3 regions of the Micromonospora sp. NPDC005206 genome follow, and region 2 is predicted to be linked to each of the others. Evidence: predicted binding sites of a transcription regulator. Region 2 holds the regulator's gene; each other region holds the start of a gene.

Region 1 (3,271 bases), on a different contig from region 2:
TGAGCGCGTGATCCAGGCCCGGCGCCACCTTGACGACGGTGCGTGGCACCCGCTCGGCGAGCCCGGTGACGAAGTCCCACGGCGGCGAGTAGGCGCGCGGGTCGAAGATCCGCCGCCCGGTGCCGGCCCGGCGACGGGCCGGGTCGCAGAAGACCCCGTCGACCCGGGAGACGTCGAACGTGGTGGCGTCGCCGCACTCGACCGTGAACAGCTCGGCCAGCCCGTGCGCCGCGGCGTTGGCGGCGGCCATCGCGGCGGTCACCGGATCGGCCTCCACCCCGTACACCCGGATGCCGGCGCGGGCCGCGGCGAGCGCGTCGGCACCGAGCCCGCAGCCGAGGTCGGCCAGGGTACGCACGCCGGCCGCGCGCAGCCGGGCGGCCCGGCGGTCGGCGACCACCCGGCGGGTGGCCTGCTCCAGCCCGGCGCGGGTGAGGAACATCCCGGCGGCGGCCGGGCCGAACTTGCCGACCGCCCGATGGCGCAGCTCGGCCTGGGTCAGTGCCGCCGAGGCCAGTGCCGGCGGCACACCGGTCGCGCGCAGGGCCGACGCCGCGACCAGCGGGTCACCGCCGGCCAGCCCGGCCGCCGCCGCGAGCGCGGCCGACCCCTCGGGGGTACGCAGCGCCGCCAACTGGTCGAGATCCACCCGAGCATTGTCCCGGGCCGACCGGACTGGCCGGACAGTGGTGTCAGTCGGTGGGCGTGGCGGCGACGAAGGCCCGCCAGCTCGCCGGGGGGAAGGTGAGCGCCGGCCCGGCCGGGTCCTTGCTGTCGCGCACGGCGACCACGCCGGGCAGGTTGTCGGCGACCTCGACACAGGCGCCGCCGTTGCTGTTGCTGCGGGAGGACTTGCGCCAGGTGACGTAGTCCGGCTTGACCGGGCTCTGCCCGGTCTCGACCGCACTCACGTACGACGATGAATAGTTGATCAGTTTGCCCAGCTCCTCCTGGCTGAGCCCGCGCGCCTGGCGTGCGCGGCGTAGCTGTTCGTGCAGGAACGTCAGTGTCGGTATCCGGGACACTCGGCTCCCCTTTCCGCGGCTTCTGGTGGAGGCAACCGACGGTAGGGAGATGGCCACTCTGTGGCGAGGTGTTCCCGGCGTGTTGCGGTAACGACTGGGCGGATCTGTGGCGACACGGCGAACGGTGCGTTGGCACTCTCCTTGACGGAGTGCTAGCCACGGAATAACCTGCGATTAGCACTCTCACCCTGAGGGTGCCAGCTTCCGGGTTTCACGACCCGGGTGCGAAACGCCAGGCGGACCGGCACCCGCGACGACGGCCCCGCCCGGTGGCATGTGGCAGATTGACGCTGGTCGGCCCCGCCGGCCAGCAACGAAACCAATACCCCAGGAGGGTATGCCCGTGACTACCGCGACCAAGGTTGCGATCAAGCCGCTCGAGGACCGGATCGTGGTCCAGGCGAACGAGGCTGAGACCACCACGGCGTCGGGCATCGTGATCCCCGACACCGCCAAGGAGAAGCCGCAGGAGGGCACTGTCCTCGCTGTCGGCCCGGGCCGGATCGACGACAACGGCAACCGTGTGCCGCTCGACGTCAAGGTCGGCGACACCGTTCTCTACTCGAAGTACGGCGGCACCGAGGTCAAGTACGCCGGCGAGGAGTACCTGGTGCTCTCCGCCCGCGACGTCCTCGCGGTCATCGAGAAGTAAGCAACCGATCAGTGCCATTGCCCCGGTCCGGCTCGCCGGGCCGGGGCAGTGGCGCTTCGAAGGGACATTCATGGCGAAGATCCTGAGCTTCTCGGACGACGCCCGGCACCTGCTGGAGCACGGTGTCAACGCCCTCGCGGACGCGGTCAAGGTCACCCTCGGCCCGCGCGGGCGCAACGTCGTCCTGGACAAGAAATTCGGTGCGCCGACGATCACCAACGATGGTGTGACCATCGCCAAGGAGATCGAGCTCACCAACCCCTACGAGAACCTCGGCGCGCAGCTGGTCAAGGAGGTGGCGACCAAGACCAACGACGTCGCCGGCGACGGGACCACCACCGCGACCGTGCTGGCCCAGGCCATGGTTCGCGAGGGCCTGCGCAACGTGACCGCCGGGACCAACCCGGCCGGGCTCAAGCGGGGCATCGACGCGGCGGCCACCAAGATCTCTGAGGCGCTGCTCGGTCGGGCCGCGGAGGTCACCGGCAAGGAGTCGATCGCGAACGTGGCGACGATCTCCGCGCAGGACTCCACCATCGGCGAGCTGATCGCCGAGGCGATGGAGCGGGTCGGCCGCGACGGTGTCATCACCGTCGAGGAGGGCTCGATGCTCACCACCGAACTGGACGTGACCGAGGGTCTCCAGTTCGACAAGGGCTTCATCTCGCCGAACTTCGTCACCGACCTGGAGGGTCAGGAGTCCGTCCTTGAGGACGCGTACATCCTGGTCACCACCCAGAAGATCTCGGCGATCGAGGAGCTGCTGCCGCTGCTGGAGAAGGTCCTGCAGAACAGCAAGCCCCTGCTGATCATCGCCGAGGACGTGGACGGCCAGGCGCTCTCCACCCTGGTGGTCAACTCGCTGCGCAAGACCCTCAAGGTCTGCGCCGTGAAGGCCCCGGGCTTCGGCGACCGGCGCAAGGCGATGCTCCAGGACATCGCGATCTCCACCGGCGCCGAGCTGGTCGCCCCGGAGCTGGGCTACAAGCTCGACCAGGTCGGCCTGGAGGTGCTCGGCACCGCCCGGCGCGTCGTGGTCGACAAGGAGAACACCACGATCGTCGACGGCGGCGGCCAGAAGGCCGACGTCGCCGACCGGGTGGCCCAGATCCGCAAGGAGATCGAGGCCTCCGACTCCGACTGGGACCGGGAGAAGCTGGCCGAGCGGCTGGCGAAGCTCTCCGGCGGCATCGCCGTGATCAAGGTGGGCGCGGCGACCGAGGTCGAGATGAAGGAGCGCAAGCACCGCATCGAGGACGCCATCGCGGCGACCAAGGCCGCGGTCGAGGAGGGCACCGTGCCCGGCGGCGGCGCCGCCCTGGTGCAGATCCTCCCGGTGCTCGACGACGACCTGGGCTTCACCGGTGACGAGAAGGTCGGCGTCTCGATCGTGCGCAAGTCGCTGGTCGAGCCGCTGCGCTGGATCGCGCAGAACGCCGGTCACGACGGCTACGTCGTGACCCAGAAGGTCGCCGACATGAAGTGGGGCAACGGCCTCGACGCGGCCAAGGGCGAGTACGTCGACCTGGTCAAGGCCGGCATCATCGACCCGGTGAAGGTGACCCGCAACGCGGTCACCAACGCCGCCTCGATC
Region 2 (3,271 bases):
GCGGGGTGCGCTGGTGGAACGTCAAGCACCCGTCGGCGTACGCTGAGCGGCTGGCCGCCGGCGCGTCACCCGGCCTCGCCCGGGAGGTGCTCACCGGCGACGAGGCGCACATGGAGGACGTCATGCTCCGGCTGCGGCTCGCCACCGGGCTGCCGCTGGCGGTGCTCGACGCCACCGGCCGGGCCGGCGCCGAACGGGCGCTGGCCAACGGACTGCTGGCCGCACCGGAGTACGCGGCCGGCCGGGCGGTGCTCACCCTGCGCGGCCGACTGCTCGCCGACGCCGTGGTGCGCGACCTGCTGCCCTGAGCCGGCGTGCCGCCGCCGGTCGGCCCGACGGCCGTCGGCAGTCGGCCCGCCGGTCGACCGACGGCGGTGCACCGGGTCGGCCGGGGGAGCGGCCGACCCGGGTCACTTGATGAAACTGGCCGACATCGGGTAGCGGTAGAGCTGGCCCTCGTTGGCCTTCATCCCGGCGATGATCCCGAACAGGATCTGGATCACCACCACCGCGATGCTGGGCAGGAAGAGCAGGCACCAGCTCACGAAGAGCAGCACGAACGCGATGATCGACCAGAGGATCTGGAAGTTCAGCGCGGCCAGGGCTTGCGCCCGGACGGCCGGCGACTGCTGACCGCGGGCCAGATAGGCGATGAGCGGGGCGACGAAGCCCAGCGGGCCGAAGCTGATCAGCGCGCCGGCGGCGCCGCCGAAGTGCGCGACCAGTGCCCAGGTCTTGTCCTCGTTGCTGGCGTAGCCGCCGCCGGGGCCGCCGTAGGCGCCGCCGGTCGGATAGCCGCCAGGGGGATAGCCCCCGGGTGGCGGAGGGTAGCCGCCCGACGGCGGTTGGTCACCGGTGGGCGGCGGATAGCCACCGGCCGGGGGATAGCCGCCCGGGCCGGGTGCCCCGGACAGTGGTGCGGTGGGTGGCTCGGCCGAGGAGGCCGGGCCGGGAGCGGCCGGCGGGTAGGTCGGCTCCGGCGGCTGATCGCCGGGGTCTCCCGCACCGGGAGGGCGAGGTGGTTCAGTCATGGATGTCACGGTAGGGGCCCGTGGCAACGCCCACCAGAGCGACACCGCCGGGCCAGCCTGTCTGAACGGACAGCGGCGGCCTTGATCATCGCGCTGGGGGGCACGCCGACGTAGACTGGCACTCGTTACAGTCGAGTGCCAGTACGGCCCGCCGGCCCCGCCGTGCCGGCGGCCGACGTGCGACAGGAGGTGCGGAGGATGGGTCTGGACGACCGCAAGCTCGCCGTGCTCCGCGCCATCGTCGAGGACTACGTCTCCACGCAGGAGCCGGTCGGCAGCAAGGCGCTGGTCGAGCGGCACCAGCTCGGTGTCTCCCCGGCCACGGTCCGCAACGACATGGCCGTGCTGGAGGAGGAGGGCTACATCCGGCAGCCGCACACCAGTGCCGGCCGGGTGCCCACCGACCGCGGCTACCGGCTCTTCGTGGACCGGCTGTCCCGGGTAAAGCCGCTCAGCCCGGCCGAGCGCCGGGCCATCGAGCGCTTCCTGGTCGGCGCGGTCGACCTCGACGACGTCGTGCACCGCACCGTACGGCTGCTCGCCCAATTGACCCGGCAGGTGGCCGTGGTGCAGTACCCGAGCCTGGCCCGCTCCTCGGTGCGCCATCTGGAGCTGGTGCCGATCTCCACCACCCGGCTGATGCTCGTCATGATCGCCGACACCGGGCGGGTGGAGCAGCGGCTGGTGGAGCTGCCCGGGCCGGTGCATCCCGACGACGTCACCGACCTGCGCCGACTGGTCAACGAGAAGCTCGCCGGCGCCCGACTGTCCGACACGCCGCCGCTGGTGCAGGCGCTGGTCGAAGAGGCGCCGTCCGAGCTGCGCCCGGCGATGACCACGCTCTCCACCGTGCTGCTGGAGACGCTGGTCGAGCGGCACGAGGAGCGCATCGCGCTGGCCGGCACCGCCAACCTCACCCGGGGCGGGCTGCTCGACTTCCAGGGCTCGCTGCGGCCGATCCTCGAGGCGCTGGAGGAGGAGGTCGTGTTGCTCAAGCTCATCGGCGAGACCGAGCCGAGCACGACCCGGGTGCTGATCGGCGACGAGAACGAGTTCGACAACCTGCGTGCCGCCTCGGTGGTCAGCACCGGGTACGGCCCGGGCGCCACCATCGTGGGTGGCCTGGGGGTGCTGGGGCCCACCCGGATGGACTACCCCGGCACCATCGCCACGGTGCGCGCCGTGGCACGCTACGTGGGCGAGTTGCTGGCCCAGAACTGACCAGTCAGGGCCGACGGCCGGCTGCGGCCGCCGACCGGCGCAACGCGAGACGAACATGAGGACACGGAACGCAGTGGCCAGGGACTACTACGGCATTCTCGGTGTGAGCCGGGAAGCCTCCGATGACGAGATCAAGCGCGCCTACCGCAAGCTGGCGCGCCAGTTCCACCCGGACGTCAATCCGGACCCGGAGGCTCAGGAGAAGTTCAAGGACATCAACGCCGCGTACGAGGTGCTCTCGGACGACCGGAAGCGGCAGATCGTCGACCTCGGTGGCGATCCGCTCGCCCCGGGTGGCGGCGGCGCCGGCGGCCCGGGTGGTCCGGGCGGCGCCGGCCCGTTCGTCGGGTTCCAGGACATCATGGACGCGTTCTTCGGCGGCGCGGCGGGTGGCGCGCGCGGCCCGCGCCCGCGGACCCGGCCGGGCGCCGACGCGATCCTGCGGCTGGAGCTGGACCTGCACGAGACGGCGTTCGGGGTCGAGGCGCCGATCACCGTCGACACCGCGGTGCTCTGCACCACCTGTTCCGGCGCCGGCACGGCCGCCGGCACCCACCTGGCCACCTGCGAGGCGTGCGGCGGCCGGGGCGAGGTGCAGTCGGTGCAGCGCACCTTCCTCGGCCAGGTGGTCTCCGCCCGGCCGTGCACCGTCTGCCAGGGCTACGGCACCACCATCCCGCACCCCTGCCCCACCTGCGCAGGCGACGGCCGGGTGCGCACCCGCCGTTCGCTGACCGTGAAGATCCCCGCCGGCGTCGAGGACGGCATGCGGATCCGGCTGGCCCAGCAGGGCGAGGTGGGCCCGGGTGGCGGCACCGCCGGTGACCTCTACGTGGAGATTCACGAGCGGCCGCACGACGTGTACTCCCGCAAGGGCGACGACCTGCACTGCCGGGTCACCGTCCCGATGACGGCGGCGGCGCTGGGCACCCGGCTGACCATCAAGACGCTGGACAGCGAGGAGACGGTCGACGTCAAGGCAGGCACCCAGCCCGCCAGCACGCTGCGGCTGCGCGCCC
Region 3 (3,271 bases), on a different contig from region 2:
ATGGTTCAACTCCGAAAAGGGCTACGGCTTCATCGCCGTCGACGGCGGTCAGGACGTGTTCGTCCACTTCTCCGCGATTGAGATGGACGGCTACAAGGCGCTGGACGACGGCCAGCGGGTGGAGTTCGACATCGCGCAGGGCCAGAAGGGCCCGCAGGCGGAGCGGGTGCGCGTCATCGCCTGAGTGGGCCGACGCCGGCTCGTCCCGGAGGGCCGGGGCTGCGTCACGCGGCCGGACCCTGGAAGATCGTGAACCATTCCAGCCGTTGCTGAGGAGGGTTCATGTCCGACCAGCCGCCCCCGGCCTCCCCACCCCCGGGTCAGCCCGACCCGTCCGGCCCGCACCCGGCCGCGTCAAGTCCTCCCGCTGGTGACCCGACCGCGCCATCCCCCTGGGGCCCGCCGCCGGGTGCCCCTCCCGGCTGGGATCCGAGCGTGCCGCCCGCCTGGGGGCCGCCACCGGGCGCGCCTCCGCAGGGTTGGGTGTTCCCGCCCACCGGCGGCTACCCGGTCGGCGCCGGGCCGTACGGCGGGCAGCCCTGGTACCCGGGACCCCCGGCCTCCGGGTGGTATCCGCCGGGCCTCGATCCGGCGGACCGGCTGGTCACCCCACCGGGGGCCGGGCTGGGCGCCTGGTTCGACCGGTGCGTCGGCGCGGTCCGGCGTGGCTGGCGACTGCTGCTGCCCATCCTGCTGCTCACGCAGGTGCTGCCGGCGGCGGTGCTGTCGGTGCTCTCGCTCGGGCTGGACCCGACCGCGAAGTGGGAGACGACCGCCGTCGAGGAGTCGACCTCCCTGCCGGACACCTTCTTCACCGACCTGGCGACCATGTTCCTGGTGCTCATCGGCGGCAGCCTGCTGATCGGGTTGGTGCAGGCCGTGGGCTGGGCGGCCGGCACCTGGGTGATCACCCGTCAGGCGGTCGGTGAGCCGGTCAGCCTGGGGGAGGCGCTGCGCTACGGCCTGCGCCGCGCGCTCGGGCTCTGGGGCTGGACGCTGCTGATCGGCGTGATCGTCGGCCTGGGCGTCTGCTTCTGCGTCCTCCCCGGCATCTATCTCGCCTTCGCGCTCAGCATGGCCGGGCCGGTCTATCTCTTCGAGCGGGAGAACCCGATCGGCCGGTCGTTCCGGATGTTCCACGACCGGCTGGGGCTGCTGCTGGGTCGGGTGGCGCTGGTGGCGGCGGCGCTGATCGTCGGCACTGTGGTCGCCGGCGTGCTGGAGGGGGTCGGCAGCGCCCCGTTCGGGGCCGACCCACTCGCCACCCCGGGTTCCGCGATCGGCGTGGTGCTGGTGATCGCCGTCGGCGCGGTGCTGGCCCTCCCCGTCCATCTCGCGCAACTGGTGGGGCTGCTGGTGACTTACGCCGAGCAGCGGGCCCATGAGGGGCCGGTGAACGGCGCCGGACTAGCCGCGGAACTCCGTTGACCGAGGCGTTCGTGCTTGCACTCGGCAGGGGAGAGTGCTAAACAAGTCATTGGCACTCGCATACCGTGAGTGCCAATGGTCGGGACGGTGGGGCCAGGGTCGCGCCGGCGCGGAGACGCCGGGGTGACACATGGCCGGTCGTCGCGGGCTATCCGGCCCGGCCGAAGGACGTCGTCGTCGCCAGGTGGCGACGTCCCAAGGTGCGTACACCAGGCGGCCCACCCGGGGCACACATCTCGGGTGGCCCGTGAGTGTCCAGGAGGACAACGCCGTATGGCCAAGATGATCGCGTTCGACGAAGAGGCGCGCCGCGGCCTCGAGCGGGGCATGAACCAGCTCGCCGACGCCGTAAAGGTGACCCTCGGCCCCAAGGGCCGCAACGTCGTGCTCGAGAAGAAGTGGGGTGCCCCCACCATCACCAACGATGGTGTGAGCATCGCCAAGGAGATCGAGCTCGAGGACCCGTACGAGAAGATCGGCGCTGAGCTGGTCAAGGAGGTCGCCAAGAAGACCGACGACGTTGCCGGTGACGGCACGACGACGGCGACCGTCCTGGCCCAGGCCCTGGTTCGCGAGGGCCTGCGCAACGTGGCCGCCGGCGCCAACCCGATGGCCCTGAAGCGGGGCATCGAGGCTGCGGTCGCGAGCGTCTCGGAGGAGCTGTCCAAGCTCGCCAAGGACGTCGAGACCAAGGAGCAGATCGCTTCCACCGCCTCCATCTCCGCTGGCGACAGCACCGTCGGCGAGATCATCGCCGAGGCGATGGACAAGGTCGGCAAGGAAGGCGTCATCACCGTCGAGGAGAGCAACACCTTCGGGCTGGAGCTGGAGCTCACCGAGGGTATGCGCTTCGACAAGGGCTACATCTCGGCCTACTTCATGACCGACCCGGAGCGCATGGAGGCCGTCTTCGACGACCCCTACCTCCTGATCGTCAACAGCAAGATCTCGTCGGTCAAGGACCTGCTCCCGATCCTCGAGAAGGTCATGCAGTCGGGCAAGCCGCTGCTGATCATCTCCGAGGACATCGAGGGCGAGGCCCTGGCCACCCTGGTCGTCAACAAGGTCCGGGGCACCTTCAAGTCCGTCGCCGTCAAGGCTCCGGGCTTCGGTGACCGCCGCAAGGCCATGCTCGCCGACATCGCCATCCTCACCGGTGGCCAGGTCATCAGCGAGGAGGTCGGCCTCAAGCTGGACGCCGTCGGCCTCGACATGCTGGGCCGCGCCCGCAAGGTCGTGGTGACCAAGGACGAGACCACCATCGTCGACGGTGCCGGCGACGCCGACCAGATCCAGGGTCGGGTCAACCAGATCCGGGCCGAGATCGACAAGAGCGACTCCGACTACGACCGTGAGAAGCTGCAGGAGCGGCTGGCCAAGCTGGCCGGTGGCGTTGCGGTGATCAAGGTCGGCGCGGCCACCGAGGTCGAGCTCAAGGAGCGCAAGCACCGCATCGAGGACGCCGTTCGCAACGCGAAGGCCGCCGTCGAGGAGGGCATCGTCCCGGGTGGTGGCGTCGCGCTGGTGCAGGCCGGCAAGACCGCCTTCGACAAGCTGGACCTGGTCGGCGACGAGGCGACCGGTGCCAACATCGTCAAGGTCGCGCTGGACGCCCCGCTGCGGCAGATCGCCGTCAACGCCGGCCTCGAGGGCGGCGTTGTGGTGGAGAAGGTCCGTAACATCGAAGCGGGTCACGGCCTCAACGCCGCCAACGGCGAGTACGTGGACCTGCTGGCCGCGGGCATCATCGACCCGGCCAAGGTGACCCGGTCGGCGCTGCAGAACGCCGCTTCCATCGCGGCGCTCTTCCTCACCACCGAGGCCGTCGTCGCGGACAAGCCGG

The links. Region 2 encodes HrcA, which represses chaperone genes, less so after heat shock. Its sites were predicted from a motif close to GGTTNGCACNCTCNNNNNGAGNGTGCNAACC; they were not measured.
Region 1: the regulator HrcA is predicted to act here: its motif matches at 1,198-1,228, upstream of groES (co-chaperone GroES).
Region 3: the regulator HrcA is predicted to act here: its motif matches at 1,476-1,506, upstream of groL (chaperonin GroEL).

Annotation. Positions count from the first base shown of each region.
Region 1 covers NZ_JBEXHU010000008.1:109,483-112,753, reverse strand. The annotation lists gene ABZU69_RS13935 (methyltransferase domain-containing protein) at 1-649, opposite strand, end outside; partial or broken gene ABZU69_RS13930 (DUF397 domain-containing protein) at 693-860, opposite strand; partial or broken gene ABZU69_RS13925 (helix-turn-helix transcriptional regulator) at 876-1,025, opposite strand; gene groES (co-chaperone GroES) at 1,363-1,677, shown strand; gene groL (chaperonin GroEL) at 1,748-3,271, shown strand, end outside.
Region 2 covers NZ_JBEXHU010000011.1:225,339-228,609, reverse strand. The annotation lists gene hemW (radical SAM family heme chaperone HemW) at 1-308, shown strand, start outside; gene ABZU69_RS18755 (DUF4870 domain-containing protein) at 411-1,031, opposite strand; gene hrcA (heat-inducible transcriptional repressor HrcA) at 1,230-2,252, shown strand; gene dnaJ (molecular chaperone DnaJ) at 2,326-3,271, shown strand, end outside.
Region 3 covers NZ_JBEXHU010000004.1:277,985-281,255, forward strand. The annotation lists gene ABZU69_RS07430 (cold-shock protein) at 1-184, shown strand, start outside; gene ABZU69_RS07435 (hypothetical protein) at 436-1,428, shown strand; gene groL (chaperonin GroEL) at 1,702-3,271, shown strand, end outside.